DNA from 4 places in the Mesorhizobium sp. M0772 genome. Region 1 is predicted to be linked to each of the others. Evidence: predicted binding sites of a transcription regulator. Region 1 holds the regulator's gene; each other region holds the start of a gene.
The links. The regulator LexA, encoded in region 1, represses DNA repair genes until DNA is damaged. The targets are predictions, from matches to a motif close to TGTTCNNNNTGTGTTCNG.

Region 1 (5,122 bases):
AGGATTTACATCGTAAAGCCGACGGGGTTTTTTATGGATGACCCTAACCTGACCGACAAAAAATTTCCCGGTAATCCGACGAAATCCTACCGCTCCCGTGATCCGTTGCTCATCCTGGGGGAGCTCGCTGAATGGCAGGGTCATACACCCGAACAATTGAAGGCAATGCACGATGGGCTTGCTCGCCTGAGGGCGGAGGGCCGGGATATGATTGAGGATTGAGCGTCCTTGGCGAGTGATGGTCAATTCCGGCGCGGTGGACGCGACCGCACGGACTTTCGCGCTTTGCGCGTTCATGTAGCATAGGAGGTCTGGGGCGCAAGGGGCAGACCCGATGGCTGGACGTGGCCGGGGCACGAAGGAAGGCGAAGGCGCCGAGGCAAGCGTCAGCGAACGCTCGCTGTTTGCCGATAGTCCCTATGCCGAGCCGCTGCCCCTCGCGCTGCCTGAGCCGCATCCCGGCGTCGCGCCTGCGCTGCCCGGTCACGCGTTGCCGGCGCAAGTCACAGCGCCCGGATCTATCGCCCGTCTGCGCAGACGGCTTCGCCGTCCGTCATGGCCCGCGCTCCGCCGCAGCCTTGCCGTGGCCGCCAACACGGAGCTCGACCGGGGCGTCGCCTTCCTGCTGGTGCCGGTTTTCCTGGCGGCCGGCGTCATCATTTATTTCTCGCTGGCCGGCGAGCCCGGCTTTGCGCAGCCAATCGCCATTGTGGTGCTGGCGACATGTTGCGCTGTCGCCACGCGACCTCGGCCGAGGACGCATCTGTTCTGCATGGCCGCGATGCTGTGCGCGCTCGGCGTCGTCGCCGCCAAAGTCGAGACCTGGCGCGCCGGAACGCAGATGCTCGGCTCCGAGATCCAGACACGGCTGACCGGCCGCGTCGTCAGTCTCGAACAGATGGAAAGCGGCCGCATCAGGCTGACGCTCGATGTGGTTTCGACCGCTTACCCCGAGCTGCGCTACGCCCCGGAGCGGGTCAGGCTCTCGGCGCGGACCGTTCCCGCCGATATGACCGCCGGCTCCCTGATCACCGGCTATGCCAGGCTGTTGCCGCCGACCGGTCCGGTGCGGCCGGAGAGCTACGATTTCTCCTTCGACAGCTATTTCACCGGTATCGGCGGCAGCGGCTTCTTTCTCGGCAATCCGAAAACCATTGCTACGCAGGGACCGCCGCCGCTGACCGCGCGGCTCTCCTCGGCAATCGAGAACGCGCGCGAAAACATTGCCGACCATATCAGGGGCAAAATCGGCGGCGCCGAAGGCGAGATTGCCGCGGCGTTGATTGTCGGGGTGCGCGCCGGCATCCCGGACGAGGTCAACGAAGCGATGCGGCGCACCGGCATCTACCACATCATCTCCATCTCCGGCCTGCACATGGCGCTGGTTGCCGGCACCATCATGGCGTTGCTGCGTGGCGCCTTTGCGCTGTTTCCCGATTTCTCTTCGCGCCGCCCAGTCAAGAAATATGCAGCAGTGGCAGCACTCGTCTCCATCGCCGCCTATCTCGTCATTTCAGGCGTCGTGGTTGCCGCCGAGCGCAGCTTCATCATGCTGGCGGTCATGCTTGTCGCCGTGCTGTTTGATCGCGCCGCACTCACCATGCGCAATCTGGCGATCTCCGCCATTGCCGTCATCCTGGTGTCGCCGCACGAGGTGGTCGGTCCCAGCTTCCAGATGTCGTTTGCCGCCACCGCCGCCCTTGTCGGCGCCTATGCCGGCTGGGCCGATTACCGCGCCGACAAGGTGAGAACGCCGCCGGCAAAGCGCTCCTTCGTCGGCTTCCTGTCGCGAAAATTCGCGCTGGCCATGGGCGGCCTCGCCATGACCTCGATCATTGCCGGCAGTGCAACCTTGCTGTTCGCCATCTGGCATTTTCAGCGTGTGTCGCCGCTCAGCCTGATCGCCAATCTGGCCGTGATGCCGATTGTTTCGTTGATCGTCATGCCTTTTGCCGTGCTCAGCGCACTGGCGATGCCGTTCGGCGCCGACGGGCCGTTCCTCTATGTGATGGGCAAGGGTCTGATGGCGATGATCGCTATATCGGCCTGGATTTCCGAGCGCTCGCCGGTCGACGCCGTCGGGCTGATCTCCATCCGCTCGGTGCTGCTGGTGACGGTCGCCCTCGTCATCGCCACCATGGCCACCACCTGGCTCAGGTTGGCGGCCGTGCCTTTCGCGCTGGCCGGCCTGTTGACGGTGCCGCAGGTGCTTACGCCCGACGTGCTCATATCCGAGGATGCGCATCTGGTGGCCATGCCGATCGGTGGCGGCGAACTCGCCCTCAACCGCGAACGCTCCAACGAATTCACCACGGACAATTGGAAACGGGCGCTGCGGGCCGAAACCATTATCCCACCTGAGATTTTCGAGTCAACAGATACGCGGTTCGATCTCGATCCGCTCGATCTGCCGCCCGGCTCGCCCTTCTATTGCACCGGCGATCTCTGTATCGCCCGGCACCCTTCCGGAGCCATTGTAGCGCTTGCGAAAGACCGCAAGACGGCGCGGCCGGCCTGTGCCTTCGCGAGCCTGATCGTCATCGATGACGCCACCGCCTACAATCCGTGCCGCGACCCGCTGGTGCTGGTCGTGACGAAGAAACAGCTGGCCCGCGACGGCAGCGCCGCCGTCTTCTTCGATCCGCAATCGGCAGCTGCAGCGCCAACCATCCGCTTCGCCGTCGACAAGCCGTATCGCCCCTGGCACGAGCAACGCCGCTTCTCCCGCGAAGCGCGCGGCCTGCCGCCTTACAACCAGCGTGAAAAGTACAAACCCAAGCCGGCTCAGTAGCGCCGGATCAATCCGACAAGCTTGCCCTGCACCTTCACCCTGTCCGGTCCAAAAATGCGGGTCTCGTAGGCCGGGTTGGCGGCTTCCAGGGCGATCGAGGCGCCCTTGCGGCGGAAGCGTTTCAGGGTCGCTTCCTCATCGTCGACCAACGCCACCACGATCTCGCCGGGGCTGGCTGTGTCGGCATTGCGGATGATGACCGTGTCGCCATCGAAAATGCCGGCCTCGATCATCGAATCGCCCTTGACCTCGAGCGCGTAGTGTTCGCCGCCCATGATCATATCGGGCGGCACCGAGATCGAATGGGTCTGATGCTGGATGGCGTCGATCGGCACGCCGGCGGCGATGCGTCCCATAACCGGGATTGAAATCGCGGAAACGGCATCGTCATTGCCGGCCGACATCGAACGCGACGGCGAGCCCGGCTTGATCTGGCGGCCGAGACCGCCTTGGCCCAACGCGCCTTGTCCTTGGCCGCCTTGCCCTTGGCCGGTTTGACCAAGACTGCCCTGAATGACGCTCGGCGAAAACTTCCTCGCCGCATTGAGGCCTGGTGCGATCGAGTCGGGCAGCCGCAGCACTTCCAGCGCGCGCGCCCGGTTCGGCAGCCGGCGAATGAAACCGCGCTCCTCAAGCGCCGTGATCAGGCGGTGGATGCCGGACTTGGAGGCGAGGTCGAGCGCTTCCTTCATCTCGTCGAAGGACGGCGGGATTCCGCTCTCCTTCAGGCGTTCATGGATGAACATCAGAAGCTCATGTTGTTTGCGCGTCAGCATCGCGGCCCCCAAGGGTTCTGAAACCAGAATCAGAAAAAACAAACCCAGAACAAACACTATCTGTTCCAGTTGTGTTCCGCAACCTTTTAAAGTTTAATGAATGTGTTGACGTTTTGTTCAGCGTAACGTTCGGCGCTGCGAGCGCCGCCTGCGCCCAGTTGCCAGCAACGGGGTGAAACGAAGACCAAGTGCCCTGCGTCGTCGGCTACGATCGCCGCTTCCTTTTCGGACGGGGCTGCGCAGCATCCGCGCGGGGTTCTCTCTGGGCATAGACCCGCAGCGTGTAGCCGATGTGAGCGGTCATCAGAGTTTTCGCACGGTCGACGTCGCGATCGAGGGCCGCTTCCATCAGGGCGGTATGGTGTTCGATCGCCACGGCGTCGCGCAGGGCCGCCACGGCCTTCCGGTGTCCGTCCGTGCGGCCGGCGGCGGCGCGCAGCGTCGGGGCCAGACCCAGAAAGCGGTGATGGCGATGCAATTGGTCGGAAATCGTTGCATTGAAGCGCAGCAGCCAGCTGGATGTCGCGGCACTGAGCAGCGCCGCATGGAAGGCATCGTGTTTTTCGTACCACGCGTCGACCGCATCATCCGATGGATCGTCGAGAACAGACCCGCACCGTGAGAGACGATAGTGGGCGGCAACGACCGCGTCTTCCCACTCACGGTCGCCCTTCTCGATCGATTCCACCAGCAGGGGCAGTTCGACCACCAGCCGCGCACGCGCCAAATCCTCGAGCTCCGCCCGAGAGACGGGAGCGACCGCAAACCCGCGGTTGCTGATGGCGGTCACAAGCCGTTCCGCCTCCAGCCGCGACAGCGCCTCGCGCAACGGCGTCCAGCCGATGCCGTAGGTGTTGCGCAGCGTGCTCAGCTTCAACGGCGCGGCAGGCGCCAGCCGGGTCGCAAGAATATCGCGCCTGAGCAGGCGATAGGCCACTTCCGTCTTCGAGGTCTGCTCGTCATCCAGCATCGTGATCCATCAGACATAAACGCTCGGGCGGATCATTATATATCAAAGCCTTTCAATGGGTGAATTATATATAATGTTTGACAGTTCAAGGGCGACCACTCAAGATCGCCGGCATGTTTGGGCGGCAGGCTCCGCCGCGCGCGTTTGTCCATGGAGGGGCGCCGGATCATGAGCACGACACCCGATCTCGCTACAATCGAAGCAATGGATGCCGCCGATCCGCTGCGCTCCATGCGTGAACGCTTTGTCTTGCCGCAAGGCGTGATTTATCTCGACGGCAATTCCCTGGGCGCCGCGTCAGCGGTCGTCTTCAGCGAACTGCAGCAGGCCGCCACGCAGGAATGGGCGCACGACCTCATTCGCGCCTGGAACACCGCCGGCTGGTTCAACATGCCGGTGGAACTCGGAGATCAGCTCGGGCGACTGATCGGCGCGGCTGATGGGCAGACGGTGGTCTGCGACACAACCTCGATCAACATCTACAAGCTGCTGCACGCAGCGCTCGGCATGCGGCCGGATCGGTCGGTCATCGTTGCCGAGGGCGACAGTTTCCCGACCGACCTCTACATGGCCGAAGGCGTCGCC
Region 2 (5,122 bases), on a different contig from region 1:
CGGAAGCCTCGCCTGTCGGAAAGCTCCACCAGACACGCGTGGTGATCAGCTTCGCCTGTCCGCCCAGATAGTGCTCGGCGATGTCGAGCAGCAGCGGGTCGTTCTGGATGGCGAGTGCCGCCTTGCAGCCGAGGATGCGCTCGAAATAGTGTCCGCTGAGCAAAGAGCGGCCGAACCGCTTCTCGGCTTCTGCGTGTTCTCCGGGCATGAATTCGAGCCGGCGGTCGAAATTGCCGAAGCACGGCGTGCTCTGAGCGAAGCTGGCGATCTCTTGGTGGATTGCCTGCGGCAGGACCAGTCCGGAGAACAGGCCATCGGTGCGCAGCGCCGCGAGGATCGACTTGAGGTCGACGCCCCTGAACATCGTAGCTTCGGCACTCTGCGCGGGGCGCGCGGCTTTGGCGCCAAGCCAGTGCAGCTTGCGCGCCGGCATGGTGCGGGCAAGCACGAACATCGGCAGCCATGCGGGATTTTCGCGCAGGTCGGAGAGATAGGTCGGAATACGCACCGCAATGCGGCGGAGCAGGCTGCCGTTGCGGGCAATGGCTTCCAGGCTGGGGGCGCCGGATTTGTCAGGGGACGAAAGGTTCATCGGGGTCCTCAGATATGAACGGCAGCAACGACGACGCGGCGCTTGCTTACCGCTCCGGCACTACCCAAACCCCGATATCCCGCATCAACGGAATGCTAATCCCGCGTCAGCTTTTGTGCAATGCACAATAGCTTTTTGCGGCGAAAAAGAGGGATGGTGCTGCGACCGTGCCAATGCGGATGAGACGCCGACGCTGCCCCTCATCCGCCCTTCGGGCACCCTTCTCCCTGGGAACGGGAAAAGGGAGAAACATCACTTCTTCGGCGCCAGCCAGATTTCGGCGTCGAGCCGCCTGGTGGCGAGACCGCGCGCAAGGGCTTCGGCGCTGTGCGCGTTCTTCGACAGGGCAGCGGCCTGGCGCTTGCTGATGACCAGCCCTTCGGCCAGCGCCCGGTTGCCCGAAAACACCCGTGACAGGAACGGCGTGCGGCTGCCGCGCGCACGGCAAAAGCGCGCCGGCATGGTTTGCCGCGCCGTGTGAGCGACAACGTCGTCGATCCAGCCCTCCGCCAGCCTTGCGCCGGGTTCCAGAAACAGCAGCCAGTCACCCTTCGCCTGCCTGATTCCCGCGGCAATGCCGCCGGCGACGAAGTGGCAGCCGGCATGATCTGCAACCCGATGCGTCTGGTCGGTCGAGCCGGTGTCGCAGACGATGACATCGCGCACCACGCCCTCGACCGCGCCGCCGATCAACGAGGCGAGCGTGCGGGCAAGGCCTTCTTCGTCATCCCGGGTTTCGATGAGAACGCTGAGCATTTTAGCCGAATAGCGGAAAGCCCGGCGCAGCGCCAGTTTTGCATGGCCCAACGAAAAAGTTCTTGCTTTGTTCTCATCAGCGAAATAGGATTATTTTCATGAACAGAGCGATTCGACAGCCAGCCGACAGTCCTTGGGAAAGGGCCAAAATGGAACATATCGTGCGTGCGGACATTGCTGCTTTCGGAGCAGGGCGAGCCGAGATGGCCAATGCGATGATCGAACAGAGCGGCGTGCGCGTCCGTCCGGATCGCAACCGCGGCCGTTCCGCGGGCATCAACCCGTCCGGCCGGTTCGAGCCGGTCAGCCGGCATGTGTTCGACGACGGCTGGAATTCGCTGGAGGAATTGCCGCCGTTCAAGACCGAAGTGCAGGTCGAGAAGCCGCGCACCATCATCACCCGCAACGAATCGCCCGACATTTCCTTCGACCGCTCGATCAACCCCTATCGCGGCTGCGAGCATGGCTGCGTCTATTGTTTCGCCCGGCCGACGCATTCCTTCATGGGCCTGTCGCCGGGGCTGGATTTCGAAGCGAGGCTGTTTGCCAAGCCGGATGCGGCGCGGCTGCTCGACAAGGAACTGTCGAAGGATGGCTATCAGCCGCGCACCATCGCGATCGGCACCAACACCGATCCCTACCAGCCGATCGAGAAACAATACCGGATCATGCGCGAGATCCTCGAAGTGCTGGAGGCGCGCGGCCATCCGGTCGGCATCGTCACCAAATCCCATCTGGTGACGCGCGACATCGACATTTTGTCGCGCATGGCCGAACGGGGCTTGGCCAAGGTGGCCCTGTCGGTGACAACGATGGACCGCATGCTGGCGCGCACCATGGAGCCACGCGCGTCGACGCCGACCAAGCGGCTCGAGGCGATCCGGCAGCTTTCCGATGCCGGCATCCCGGCCTCTGTCATGGTGGCGCCGATCATTCCCGGCCTGACCGACCAGGAGATGGAGCGCATCCTCGATTCGGCACGCGCCGCAGGCGCCCGCGAGGCCGGCTATGTGATCCTGCGCCTGCCGCTCGAGGTGGCGCCGATCTTCAAGGACTGGCTGCTGCGCCACTATCCCGACCGCTACCGGCACGTGATGTCGCTGATCCGTTCGATGCGCGACGGCAAGGACTATGATTCGGAATGGGGCAAGCGGATGAAAGGCACCGGCCCCTATGCCTGGCAGATCGGCCGGCGCTTCGAGATCACGGCCAAGCGGCTCGGCCTCAACGCCGAGCGGCGCACGCTCCGAACCGACCAGTTTGTCGCCGCCGCCAAGGCGACCGAGCAGCTGATGCTGCTCTGAGAGTAGCGCCTGCCCTGCCCTCGTGGCTGTCAGGCGACCCAAGAATCCCGTCCGGCCTGTCCCCCGGCCTGCAGACGGTGCCCTCCCGGTCTTGCCCCACTCGACCCTGGAGGGACTTGCGGAGAATCGGAGCCGATGCGAACCTCGCCGCAACATGGCTCGCGCACGTTCCGATTCTCCGCTTCTTTTCGAAATCGTCGAAAAGCCCGACTTCTCCTTCGAGACGAAGGCGATGGCCGAAGGCCTGTGGCCGGTGGCAGGCATGGACGAGGCCGGCCGCGGTCCGCTGGCGGGGCCGGTGGTGGCGGCGGCGGTGATCCTCGATCCCGCCAACATTCCCGACGGGCTAGACGATTCCAAACGGCTCAACCATTTGCAACGCGAGGCGCTGTTCCTGAAAATCCTGGGGTCAGCGCTCGGCGTGTCGATCGCCTCGGTCAGCGCCGAAGGCATTGACGGCAGCAACATCCTCAAGGCCAGCCTGGAAGCCATGCGCCGCGCCCTTGCCGGCCTGCCGATCCAGGCGAAGCTGGCGCTGGCCGATGGCCGCGATGTACCGCCGGGCCTCCTCTGCGAAGGCCGCGCGCTGATCAAGGGCGACCAGCGCTCGCAATCGATCGCCGCCGCCTCGATCGTCGCCAAGGTGATGCGCGACCGCATGATGTGCGGCTGCGGCAGCCATCACGAGCGCTACGGGTTCGAGGTCCATATGGGCTACGCCACCGTGCGGCACCGCACCGCGATCGAAGCGCATGGGCTGGTGGCAAGGCTGCACCGGGCATCATTCGCGCCGTTCAGGCTGGGTGGGGTTGAGGTGGTGGAAGAAGAAGGATTTGTCGGGTTGGACAGCTAATCTCCCCCCTTGAGGGGGAGATGGCCGGCAGGCCAGAGGGGGTCGCGCGCGTGAAGTGCTAGCCCTTCTTGGTCGCAGAAAGAGCGTCGCGCCTGGTCGAACGGACCCCCTCTGTCGCCTTTGGCGACATCTCCCCTCGAGGGGGGAGATCAGGCGCACCACCGCCTTCGCCAATCTCCGTCGCCGCTCAACAAAAAAGCCGCCAGGTTGCCCGGGCGGCTTGATGTCAGCGAGTTATCCCCGCTCAGTTCAGCCTGGCCTTCACGTCCTGCAGCGCGGACTTGAAAAGATCCGCGCCGGCCTTGGCGTCGATCTTGCCGGCGAGCAGCGTGCGGGCCGCCTCGACGGCGATGTCGACGGCGCTGGCGCGCACTTCGGCGACGGCTTCGCGCTCTGCCTGGCCGATCTTCTGCTCGGCAAGCGCAGTGCGACGGGTGACATAGTCTTCGGTCTTCTTGTGCGCCTCGGCGGCAAGCATGTCGGCCTCGCGCTTGGCGGCAGCGACGATGGCTGCGGCCTCCTGCTCGGCTTCCTTGCGCTTCTTCTGGTATTGGCCGAGCAGTTGCTGGGCCTCTTCGCGCAGCCGGCGGGCTTCCGCAAGCTCGTCGCTGATCTTGGTCGCACGGGCGTCGAGCGACTTGGCGATCAGGCCTGGCACCTTGATGTAAACGGCAACGCCGAGGAAAATGACGAGGGCAACCGTTGCCCAAAGCGTTGCGAGAGATGTGGCGTCCATGATGTGCTCCTCACCGGGCCACGGATTTGACCGCAGCCGAGATCTCGGCCTTGCTCGTCTTGCCGCCGACAAGCGCATCGACGATGGCTGAAGCGGTGTCCTCGGCAATCGTGCCGACTTCCTTCATGGCGTTGGCCTTGATGGAAGCAATGCTGGCCTCGGCCTCGCCGAGCTTCTTGTCGAGGGCGGCCTCGACCTTCTTGCGGGCAGCCTCGGCTTCAGCCTTGGCAGCGTCGTTGGCCTGCTGGCCGATCGCGTTGGCCTTGGCCTTGGCTTCCGCCAGTTCCTGCTCGTAAGCGGCAACGGCGGCGTCGGCCTCGCCCTTCAGCTTGGCGGCCTGGTCGAGGTCCTGCGTGATGCGATCGCTGCGGACGTCGATGATGCCGCCAAGGCGCGGCATCACCACCTTCTTCAGGAACAAATAGAACAGCCCGAACGTGATCGCCAGCCACAGAAGCTGGGACGGAAACGTCGCCGGATCGAATGGCGGGAACGTGCCGTGCGCCTCGGCAGGCACGCCGGTGCCGGAATGCGTGTCGCCTTCCGTACCGGTGTGGGCGCCTTCAGCGGCGGGTGCGGACTCTTGCGCAAACGCAGATGTCACGAACATGGACTATCCCCTCACATCAGGCATGGCCGCAGGAATGCGGCCAGCCAATTCTTCCCAATGCTCGTCCGACCGATAATTGGCCGAACAGGGGCTCAGCCGAACAGGGCGAGAAGCGCGATGAGAAGCGAGAAAATGCCCAGAGCTTCGGTCACGGCGAAGCCGAAAATCAGGCGGCCGAACTGGCCATCGGCGGCCGACGGATTGCGCAGGGCGCCCGCCAGGTAGCTGCCGAAGATGTTGCCGAGGCCAATGCCCGCGCCGCCCATGCCCA
Region 3 (5,122 bases), on a different contig from region 1:
GCCGGTGCTGACCAATTCCTGCATGGTGCTGCCCGATCCGGGTTTTCACGACGCCTTGCGCAAACTGACGCGCGCGGCCGGAACGCTGCTGCTGATCGACGAGACCCACACCATCTCGACCGGCCCAGGGGGCTACACCAGAAAATTCGGGCTGCAGCCCGACCTTTTCGTGCTGGGCAAGCCGATCGCCGGTGGCGTGCCGGCAAGCGTGTGGGGCATGAGCGACGAGGTCGCCTCGCGCTATGCCGACTACAATCGAACCAAGGAGCCGGCCTATTCCGGCATGGGCACGACGCTGTCGGCGAACCCGCTGCAGTTCGCAGCCATGCGCGCAACGCTCGAAGAGGTGATGACGCAGGAGAATTATGCCCGGATGGATCGCCTCGCCCTGCGGCTCGATGCCGGGCTGACCGGCGTCATCGATCGCTACAATCTGCCCTGGCATGTCGCCCGCGTCGGCGCCCGCGTCGAGTTCATCTGCGCCCCTGGCCCGCTCAGGAACGGCGCCGAAGCCGAGACTGCCCATGCGCCGGAGCTTGAGGCGGCTATCCATGTCGCGCTGGTCAACCAGGGCGTGCTGATCGCGCCCTTTCACAACATGATGCTGATCTCGCCGGCCACCACCGGCGCCCAGGTCAACCGGCTGATCACCGCCTTCGCCACGGTTGCGGCAAGGCTGACGGCATGAGACAAGCTGCCAAGCCAAACTCGAGTACACTAATCATGACTTCACCTTCGGGCTCGACGCCCGCCGAGGCGCAAGCCTTTCTCGACGCCCATCCCGAAATCGAAGCCTTCGATATCGTCTTGACCGACGCCAACGGGGTCGGCCGCGGCAAGATCGTGCGCCGGCATGAGCTGAAAAGCATCTTCGAGGGCGGCCGCCACATGCCGATCTCGATCCTCGGCCTCGACATCACCGGCGAGGATGTGCACGAAACCGGGCTGATCTGGACGACTGGAGACGGCGATCTCAGGGCATGGCCGATCCCCGGCACGCTGGTGCCGCTTTACGGCACGAACCCGCCGCGCGGCCAGTTGCTGATGGCGATGTACCATCTCGAGGGACAGCCTATGTCGTCGGACCCACGGCTGGCGCTGGCCAGGCAGGTCGACATCTTGGCGGCCAAGGGCCTCTATCCCGCCGGCGCCTTCGAACTCGAATTTTTCCTGCTTGCCAATGAGCGTGACGCCGACGGCAAGGTAAAGCCGGCGGACGCCGTGCTCGACGGCCGCCGCTCGGCCAAGACGGAAGTCTATTCCGTCGACCATCTGCACGGCATGGAGCCGCTGTTTTCCGACATCTATGCCGCGGCTAAGGCGCAAGGCATTCCGGCCGAAACGGTGATTTCCGAATACGCGCCCGGCCAGTACGAGCTGACGCTGAACTATCGCAAGGATGTCATGCGGGCGGCCGACGACCTCGTCATGTTGAAGCGGCTGGTGCGGGCGCAGGCGCGCCGCCATGGTGTCACCGCCTGCTTCATGGCCAAGCCGATCGAAAAATACGCCGGCTCCGGCATGCATTTCCATGTTTCGTTGCAGGACAAGAACGGCCGCAACGTTTTTGCCGAGGCTGGCGGCGAAAGCTGGTCGCTGCCGCTGCTGCAGGGGCTCGGCGGGCTGATCCAGACCATGGCCGAATCGATGCTGGTGTTTGCGCCGCACGCCAATTCCTGGCGGCGCTTCGTCTCGCAGTCCTATGCGCCGGTGGCGCCGACCTGGGGCGTCAACAACCGTTCGGTGGCGCTGCGCATCCCGGCGGGCGACGCCAAGAACCGGCGCATCGAGCACCGGCCGTCGGGTGTCGACGCCAATCCCTACCTGATCGCGGCAACGGTGCTGGCCGGCATCATCAAGGGTCTGGACGAAGGCCTCGACCCCGGCCCCGAAACCACTGGGAATGGCTATGAAGCCGCCGTCACGCGCACGACCATGCCGGTCGACTGGCGCGCCGCGATCGAGGCGGCGCGGGCCTCGAGCTTCCTGAAAGAGGCGCTTGGCGAGGATCTGCATCGCACCTTCGTGGCGATCAAGCAGTCGGAGTATCTGCGCGTCGCCCGCACCGTCAGCGAGCTGGATTACCACCTCTACCTCCATGAGGTCTGAGAGACCGCCTGGAACTCGGGCAGTCGTCCTGCTAGCCCGACGATCAGGCGGCGATTACTTTTTCGCCGCCTGCATCAAATGAGGTGGCGCTGCAGCCTTCAAGAACATATCATGAACGGATGAGCGCACCCACCGTCCGTGAAAAGCTGGCAATCCTGTCTGACGCCGCCAAATACGATGCTTCCTGCGCCTCGTCCGGCTCGGCGAAGAAGGATTCGCTCCAATCCGGCGGTATCGGCTCCACAGAAGGCATGGGCATCTGCCATTCCTATGCGCCGGATGGCCGCTGCATTTCGCTCCTGAAAATCCTGCTCACCAATTTCTGCATTTACGATTGCAGCTACTGCATCAACCGCTCGTCATCGAATGTGCGCCGCGCCCGCTTTAGCATCGACGAGGTGGTGAAGCTGACCATGGATTTCTACCGGCGCAACTACATCGAGGGCCTCTTCCTGTCCTCAGGAGTCATCCGCTCCCCGGACGAGACCATGGCCGAAATGGTGGAAGTGGCGCGGCGGCTGCGGCTGGACGAAAAATTCTCCGGCTATATTCATCTGAAGACCATTCCGGAAAGCTCGGCCGAACTGGTCGAGCAGGCCGGGCTCTACGCCGATCGGCTGTCTATCAACGTCGAACTGCCGACCGATGAGGGCGTCAAGAAACTGGCGCCGGAGAAGAAGCCGGAAACGATCCGGCTTTCCATGGCGAACCTGCGCCGGAAGATGGAGGAAAAAGCCGAGCCGACGCTGAGGACCAAGAAGCGCGAACGCTTTGCGCCCGGAGGTCAGTCGACGCAGATGATTGTCGGCGCCGACAAAACATCCGACGACGGCATTTTGCACACCAGCGCGCGGCTCTATGGCAGCTATCACCTGCGGCGCGTCTATTATTCCGCCTTCAGCCCGATCCCGGATTCGTCATCGTCGCTGCCGCTGCAAAAACCGCCGCTGATGCGCGAGCACCGGCTCTATCAGGCCGACTGGCTGATGCGTTTCTACGGCTTTTCGCAGCCGGAAATCCTCGCCGGCAGCAGCGACGGCATGCTCGATCTCGCTATTGACCCCAAGCTCGCCTGGGCTTTGCGCAATCGGGCGAGGTTTCCCGTCGACATCAACCGCGCCGATCGGGAAGCGCTGCTGCGGGTTCCGGGTCTGGGCACCAAGGTGGTGGCGAAGATCCTTGAAACCCGCCGCCACCGACGTATGCGGCTGGAAGATGTCGGACGGATCTGCCATTCGATCGCCAAGCTGAGGCCCTTCATCATCGCCGAAGGCTGGTCGCCGGGCGGACTCACCGACAAGACAGGCCTGCGCGATACGATCGTAAAGTCCTGCGAACAACTGTCGCTGTTTTGACCATGCAGCCGGCCCAGCTCGACCTTGCCCGATACACCGTCCGGCTAGCGAGCCAGACCGATTTCGCCGGTTGGCGCGATGCGGCACGGCGTCTGGCGCTGAATGAGGTCCGGCCTGAGGATATTAGTTGGGGTGTCGGGTCCGACGCCAATGATCCTCAAGATGCCTTGCCGGCGGTGCCAGAGGGCGCGCAGCTTACCGTCCCGCGCGAGTTCATCGCCCATGCAGAAACCGCCTTCTGCCACTCCGACCCCGGCCGGTTTGCCTTTCTCTACCGGATGCTTTGGCGCCTGCGCACCGAGCCGAAACTGCTGGCGATCGCATCCGATCCCGACACCAGGCGGCTCGAAGCCATGGAAAAGGCGGTGCGGCGCGACAGCCATAAGATGCATGCCTTCGTACGCTTCCGGAAGATCGGCGACGGCGAGAACGAGCGCTACGTCGCCTGGTTCGAGCCGGAGCATTTCATTGTCGAGCGCAACGCGGATTTCTTCGTCCGGCGGTTCACCGGCATGCGCTGGACCATCCTGACGCCCTATGCCTCCGCCGACTGGAACGGCGAAAGGCTGGCGATCGGGCCGGGTGCGGCCAAGGGCGATGCACCCGATCAGGACGACACCGAGGCGTTGTGGCTGACCTATTTCGAAAACATCTTCAACCCGGCGCGGCTCAAGCTGACGGCGATGCAGAAGGAGATGCCGAAGAAATATTGGCGGAACCTTCCCGAGGCCTCGCTCATTCCAGATCTGATCGCAGGAGCGGACGAGGCCGCCAGGGATATGATTGCCAGACTGCCGACAACGCCGGCGCCGCACCACGCCAAGCTGCAGGCAAGACATTGGCCGAAGCCCGGGCCGGCCGAGGCGCCGGATGAAGACGATGCCAAGACGATTTCCGATTTGCGCGAGGCTGCAAAGGGTTGTCGTCGCTGCCCGCTCTGGCGCGACGCGACACAGACCGTGTTCGGCGAGGGGCCGGATGACGCCAAAGTGGTCTTCGTCGGCGAACAACCTGGCGATCAGGAAGATCTCGCCGGCAAACCTTTTGTCGGGCCAGCGGGCAAAGTGTTCGATGCGATTCTCGATGACGCAGGCGTCGACCGGCAAAAAGTCTACGTCACCAACGCCGTCAAGCACTTCAAGTTCGAGCCGCGCGGCAAGCGCCGCATCCACTCGAAGCCAAATACCGGCGAAGTCCAGGCCTGCCGCTGGTGGATCGGCCGGGAGCTTGAGCTGATCAAGCCGGACCTCGCCGTGGCGCTTGGGGCAACGGCGGCGTTGTCGCTGCTGGGCAAGGCCATTGCCGTGACGAAAATGCGCGGCCAGTTGATCGAACGCGAGGATGGCTTGCGCGTGTTCATCACCATCCACCCCTCCTTTATTCTGCGTATTCATGAGCCCGCGGACAAGGAGGCAGAGCGCGAGCGGTTTCTCAGGGATATGAGAGAGGTGAAGCGGCTGATGGGGTCGTGAGATGAGCGAAAGCCTCAGCGACATCGTCATCCGCGGGCGGAGCAAGGAGCTTCGCTCCTGCTTCGCCCAGGGATGACGAAGCTGAGTGGCTTCACGGTCGTGAATCCAACGTTGGAAACTTCGGCCGCCACGGCCGAATTAACTGATCAGGATTGCCCTCAGATCATTCACATTCGTACCCGTCGG
Region 4 (5,122 bases), on a different contig from region 1:
CGACAGCCTGCCGATCCTCATCGTTGGTCAGGCGATGCACGATCAGCGTTCCGAGCTGACTTAAGACATCGTGCGGAATGTCCCTCGGGCGCTGTGTCGCCATGATCGATGTCAGCCCGTATTTACGGCCTTCCTTGGCGATAATGCCAAAAGATTCCAGCCGCACGCTTGCGTACTCATCTCCTACGGTCCGCCCGAGGAACTGATGCGCTTCATCGAGCGCCACGATGACGGGCCGCGTTCGGAACGATCCCTTTCTCGCTTCGCCGAGAAGATACCGGCCGATGACGTTGAGAAGGATTTCTCGGGTGTTGTGCTCGAAATGTACGGAGCGGAAGGAGATGCGGATAATGTCATCCGCATCGTTCTCAAAAAAGTCGGTAAGAACTTTCACCAGCGATTGGCCTGCCGTGCCGAAGAGGCAGGATAACTGATGCGTGGTGATCAGCGTTCTGATGCGGGCCACAAGCGTCTCGCAATGCGCAACCGAACTGTCCGGACCACCCCAGTTGTCGGTATTGTTCCCCGTTGACCAGACGCATTCCGCCGTAACCTGTTCGGCGAGACTTGTTATCCGGAAGTCGCAGAACGGCGAATTTATCGCGTCCCGGTGCGCGTCGAGCGCATTGAAAAATGGAGCGCGGGGTCGATTGGTCTTTTCAACCGTCCCCCGCGTGCTGAAAACTACGCCTTCCGGCGCGATTCCCCCGCACACCCGCAAAAGCTTCAGGCTTCGCATAGCCTCCCTGAGTTTGGGGCCTTGCGATTGTCCAGACGGACGGAAGAGGGCAAACAAATCCTCTTCCGTCGTCTGCGTGTAGGGAAAATGAACCGGCTGGGTGCCTTCTTCATCGTTGAAAGCATAGTGCTTCGTGACGGACGGCAAGCTTGCGAATTCTCCCGTCGGATCAAAGAGAATGCACTTTCCGCCGGCTGCCTTGATCTGATCGAGGATGGCGGCAATTGTCCAGCTCTTGCCGCCGCCCGTGGCCCCGAAGACGCCGCAATGCCGTCCGAACAGTTTTTCGGGCGGCAATTTCAGATGGATGCCGCCGCCGGCGCTTAGCAAGCCAAGATCGATCGACAACTGATCGCTTCCCGAAAGCGAGTTAGCGGCGAGGTCACCGAACAATTTTGGTTGCGCGAGATAAACGGCATCGCCAATGCGAGGATGCGCTCGTAAGCCGCGAACAAGCTTCTGGTTTTTCTGATCGACAGATGCGAGCAGTTGAATTCGACCGACGGGATGAGGTTCCGGCGGGCTTCCCATCGCGGGTTCCACGCTCAGCCGCTCATTGTCCGGGAGCTTGACTTCGATGATGCGCCCCAGAAGCTTGATGCTCTCGCAGTCGATGAAAACGAAGTCACCGACAGCGCCTCGCGCGAGCGCGCGTCGTTCCGGGCGGGCCGTCGCCTGCGGAAGATTGGCCTGTGCAATCGAGGCACCCACAACGGTAATGGTTCCGACATAGCCATCGGGATCGACAAGGCTTTGCATGATCACGACCCGGCCGGGTTATTCAGGATCTTGAGGCGCTCCATATGCCGCTCTCGCTCGGTCTGAGCAACGAGATCGGGGAGGGCTTGCGCGAGATCGTCAAAGCGGCCGTTCAGAAGTGAGAGCCTTTGATCACCTATGTCGACGAGGCGCTTGAAAGTTCCAAAAGACGCGCTCGCACCGGGACGTGCGAGTGTATCGGCCGGTAGGATATGCGCTTTGGTCTCGAGCTCGCCGTCGGCGATGTATGCAAGGTCGCAGACGATGACGCGCAGGCTCATATTTGCCTCCACAGCGGCAAGTATGGGCTTGGTTATATGATCGTCATTGAACCCGAAACCGGAGATGATGACGGCCGTATCGGGCTCTCGCAAAGCGCTTTGCAAGGCTCCCATCATATCAAGAAAAGGCGTTTCGAACGCCTCCTGGTATTTGCTGTCGCGTGGGTAGATCAACGCCGCCGGGCCGTCGTCATCGCTTCTGGAGCGGACAAGCTCCGCACCTTTGCGCCGCCAATCTATGGAGCCGTGCAATTTGTGAAGGTGGAAAACATTTTCGATGTAATCCGGGCTATCCCTGCCGGCATCTCGCCTGACGATGTCGTGGACGAAATGACCACGATCATAGACCTGTGGCAAAGAGTGGGAGAAGCCGTCGATCATCGTAAAACGGAGCGCGCGAGCGGCGTACTCGAAGGCTAGATCATAGTTGGTCGTGAATATGCGGGTGCGCGGCTTGCGCACGCCCCGCCGGGCGATTTTTCGGATGATCGCTTGATGGGCGCTCAGGTCGGTGGCCTCGTCAACGAAATCGACGCTCAGGGCGATCGTCTTTTCTGCAAGCCCGATAAATTCGGCAACGTCTTTCGCTTTTTCCACGCCGAAGAGTTCGAGATAAATTTTGCAGTGGGATAGAAATTTCTCAATATTCTTCGCTGCAACCACCGCCTTGGCATTCGGCATAAGAGCGGCGATCTTGTTGACCGTCTCCTGCGTTGCCGCTGTGACGACCCCGTCCCACAGATTGAGCATGCTTGGGGCTTGCTTTGCGCCCTGGGCTGCATTCCTCGCGCAAAAAGACGATCCGGCACCGGTGAGCAGAACAAGGTTCGATGCGTTCAGGGCAGAGGTAAGCAGATCCTCGATAGCGCGGCTGCTGCCGCGATCTACAACTTCCCCCTTGTCGCTCTTCACGTCGTCATGCGAGCGCCAGCCTTCGCCGCGCGCGTAAAGACGGATGTTGCTGGCGGCTGCCAGCTTTGTTTTCCAGTAGCTCATGGTTCCTCCCACAGACAAACCATACAAGCATCGCCGTCGTAGGAGAACCAATTTCCCCGCGTTGTTTTCTTCGGAACAATCTCGCCCTGGCTTCTGCGAAAGCAGCCGGCAACGTTGCCGCATCGACGAAATACATTAGCGTTTACTTAATCAAGAAGACTCGCTTTTCCTGTCCCATTTTATGATCCCTTGAACGAATGGCGGCCGTGTAGCGGCCGCCCTTCGTACCCCTCCTACGTCGGCGACCCTTGTGTTCATGCTTTGATCTGATATCCTTCCTTAACCCGCTCAGAATAATATTCTTCAATATCTTCGAAGGGGATCGAGTTTTGCTTGTAGAGAATCTTTCTATCGGCCGAGTCGTTATGCATGAGGTATTCCAGAGGAAAGACGGGCCCAATGTAGTGCCGCCATCCTACGGCAAGGATCTCGAAGTACTGGATGCCAAGGCTCTCAGCCATTTTGGGATGCGTATCACTGACGCGCTCTCCGCACAGTCCAAGAGCATAGAGATGCAGATAGTGAAGACCGATGGCGCGAGCGTGGTTGGGACTGCTCGACGTCTTGTTCTCGCAACCGACACCGACTTCCCCAGCGTCTCCAATCACATGGCCGATGCCCTCGCTGACGCACAGAAATCACGAGGGATTCCCGGTGGAATGCTTCTAGTCTTCGATGGGAAAGTCGGTGGCGACGGAAAGCCCTTCTTAGGGGTGATTAAAGCGGAGATGCAGTCCGGCTTTCAACGCCGACTGGCTGCGGCAAAAATTGTGACCGAATTCCTCGAGAACATCTTCCTGACGCCAGCCACGAGACTTTACAAGCTTGCTCTGTTCATCTCTGAAGATGCCGCTGTCGCGGCGAGCACAAATTGGCGATGCTTCGTATTTGACAGCAATATCACCGCCGCCCGCCGAGAGAACGCGGCCGTATATTTCTACGACGGCTTTCTTGGCTGCGCCTTTCCTGAGAGCGGGAAATACGAAACCGCGAAGTTCTTCGACCTCACGAAGGAATTCGTTCGCACCTTGGTAAATGACCGAGATCTCCGAAGGGACCTGGGAGACGCGCTGTTCGCCTTCGTCAAGGTAGATCAGGCACCCACGTTCACCTCGCAACAGTTCGGCGACACGTATCTGCCACCCGAATTGCGCGACCCGTTTAACAAGTTCCTCGAAGCCAAGAAATTCCCGACCAATAGAGCCGTGGTTCGGGACATCAGCGAGATGGGTGGAAGGTTGCGGCGCCGGAAGTACAAGTTCGGTCCAGACATCGAGTTCTCTGCGTCCCCGGACGCGATACGGAATGGCACCGTGACATTCGAGGATGTGCCGGCAGGCGATGTTTCCCAAGGCGAGGCTGCAAGCTGGACCAGGATCACGGTCCGCAGGCCAGTCACCGAACAGCTATGACGACCGAGTTCGAGATCCTGCGGCGCTGGGAGGCGGAGCAGCAATACTACGATGCCTGGGGCAGGTTCATCATCCACGCGGTCATCGATGGGCTCTCGACCCAGGTGAAAGCGCCGGACCTGTTCTTGCGCCTTCCGGTTAAGCATAGGCTGAAGGAGAGCAAGTCGCTTATCCAGAAGGCTCTCTATCGCGGCAAGGGCTATGCAAGTCCGTATGACGACATCGAGGACAAGGTGGGCATCCGCTTCGTCGTGCTCACTTCCGACGAAATACCCATCGTCGAGAAGGCGATCACCGAATCCGGCGACAGATACTGGTTCTGGGAAAAGGCCCGGGACTTCGCTGAGGAGCGAGCTCGCAAGCCTTGGGAGTTCGGGTACCAGTCGGTCCACTACGTGGTTCGGGCAAAAGCGGGGGTCGTCTTCGAGGGCGTCCCTATGCCGCTGGACATTCCGTGCGAGATCCAGGTCCGCACGCTGCTGCAGCATGCCTTCAGCGAAGTCACCCACGACACAATCTACAAACCAAGCGTCAAATCGACCCCTGAGATGATGCGGGCTGCGGCAAAGGCGATGGCGTTAATCGAAGCGACTGACGACTACTTCCGCCAAGTCGGCAACCTCATCGACGCATCGGTCAAGAGCGTCAAGGCACTGATCGACGCCTTGTCCGTGTACTACGGAGACAAGGTGGGCATGGACGCGACTGTCACCACTCTCGACGGTGAGTTGATCGAAGCGTACCTCCCACTGGCCGGCGAGAGCTCAATTGAAGACATCCTCCTATGGCTGAACACCAAGGATTTCATCATGGAGCGCATCAAGGGCCGGCGACAGGACCAGACCCTGTTCGCCTTGCCCTCGATCTTGTTGCTCTATTTCGTGGTGGGCAATTTTCCGAGCATCGCCACCTCGCCGGGTTTATTTACCGATGAG

Region 2: a site for LexA is predicted at 1,406-1,423, ahead of NKI06_RS16440 (PA0069 family radical SAM protein). Genes of this name have one in related genera too.
Region 3: a site for LexA is predicted at 2,210-2,227, ahead of NKI06_RS05135 (putative DNA modification/repair radical SAM protein). Genes of this name have one in related genera too.
Region 4: a site for LexA is predicted at 3,027-3,044, ahead of NKI06_RS26570 (nucleoid-associated protein). Genes of this name have one in related genera too.

The regions. Positions count from the first base shown of each region.
Region 1 covers NZ_JAMYPB010000019.1:15,274-20,395, forward strand. The annotation lists gene arr (NAD(+)--rifampin ADP-ribosyltransferase) at 1-222, shown strand, start outside; gene NKI06_RS14985 (ComEC/Rec2 family competence protein) at 335-2,791, shown strand; gene lexA (transcriptional repressor LexA) at 2,785-3,567, opposite strand; gene NKI06_RS14995 (GntR family transcriptional regulator) at 3,773-4,537, opposite strand; gene kynU (kynureninase) at 4,706-5,122, shown strand, end outside.
Region 2 covers NZ_JAMYPB010000022.1:12,346-17,467, forward strand. The annotation lists gene NKI06_RS16430 (hypothetical protein) at 1-592, opposite strand, end outside; gene NKI06_RS16435 (glycosyltransferase) at 845-1,348, opposite strand; gene NKI06_RS16440 (PA0069 family radical SAM protein) at 1,498-2,652, shown strand; gene rnhB (ribonuclease HII) at 2,807-3,505, shown strand; gene NKI06_RS16450 (F0F1 ATP synthase subunit B) at 3,750-4,241, opposite strand; gene NKI06_RS16455 (F0F1 ATP synthase subunit B) at 4,252-4,851, opposite strand; gene NKI06_RS16460 (F0F1 ATP synthase subunit C) at 4,944-5,122, opposite strand, start outside.
Region 3 covers NZ_JAMYPB010000005.1:91,586-96,707, forward strand. The annotation lists gene NKI06_RS05125 (aspartate aminotransferase family protein) at 1-688, shown strand, start outside; gene NKI06_RS05130 (glutamine synthetase family protein) at 724-2,109, shown strand; gene NKI06_RS05135 (putative DNA modification/repair radical SAM protein) at 2,229-3,464, shown strand; gene NKI06_RS05140 (UdgX family uracil-DNA binding protein) at 3,467-4,936, shown strand; gene NKI06_RS05145 (glycerate kinase type-2 family protein) at 5,075-5,122, opposite strand, start outside.
Region 4 covers NZ_JAMYPB010000056.1:6,286-11,407, forward strand. The annotation lists gene NKI06_RS26560 (ATP-binding protein) at 1-1,498, opposite strand, end outside; gene NKI06_RS26565 (SIR2 family protein) at 1,501-2,775, opposite strand; gene NKI06_RS26570 (nucleoid-associated protein) at 3,141-4,187, shown strand; gene NKI06_RS26575 (GTP pyrophosphokinase) at 4,184-5,122, shown strand, end outside.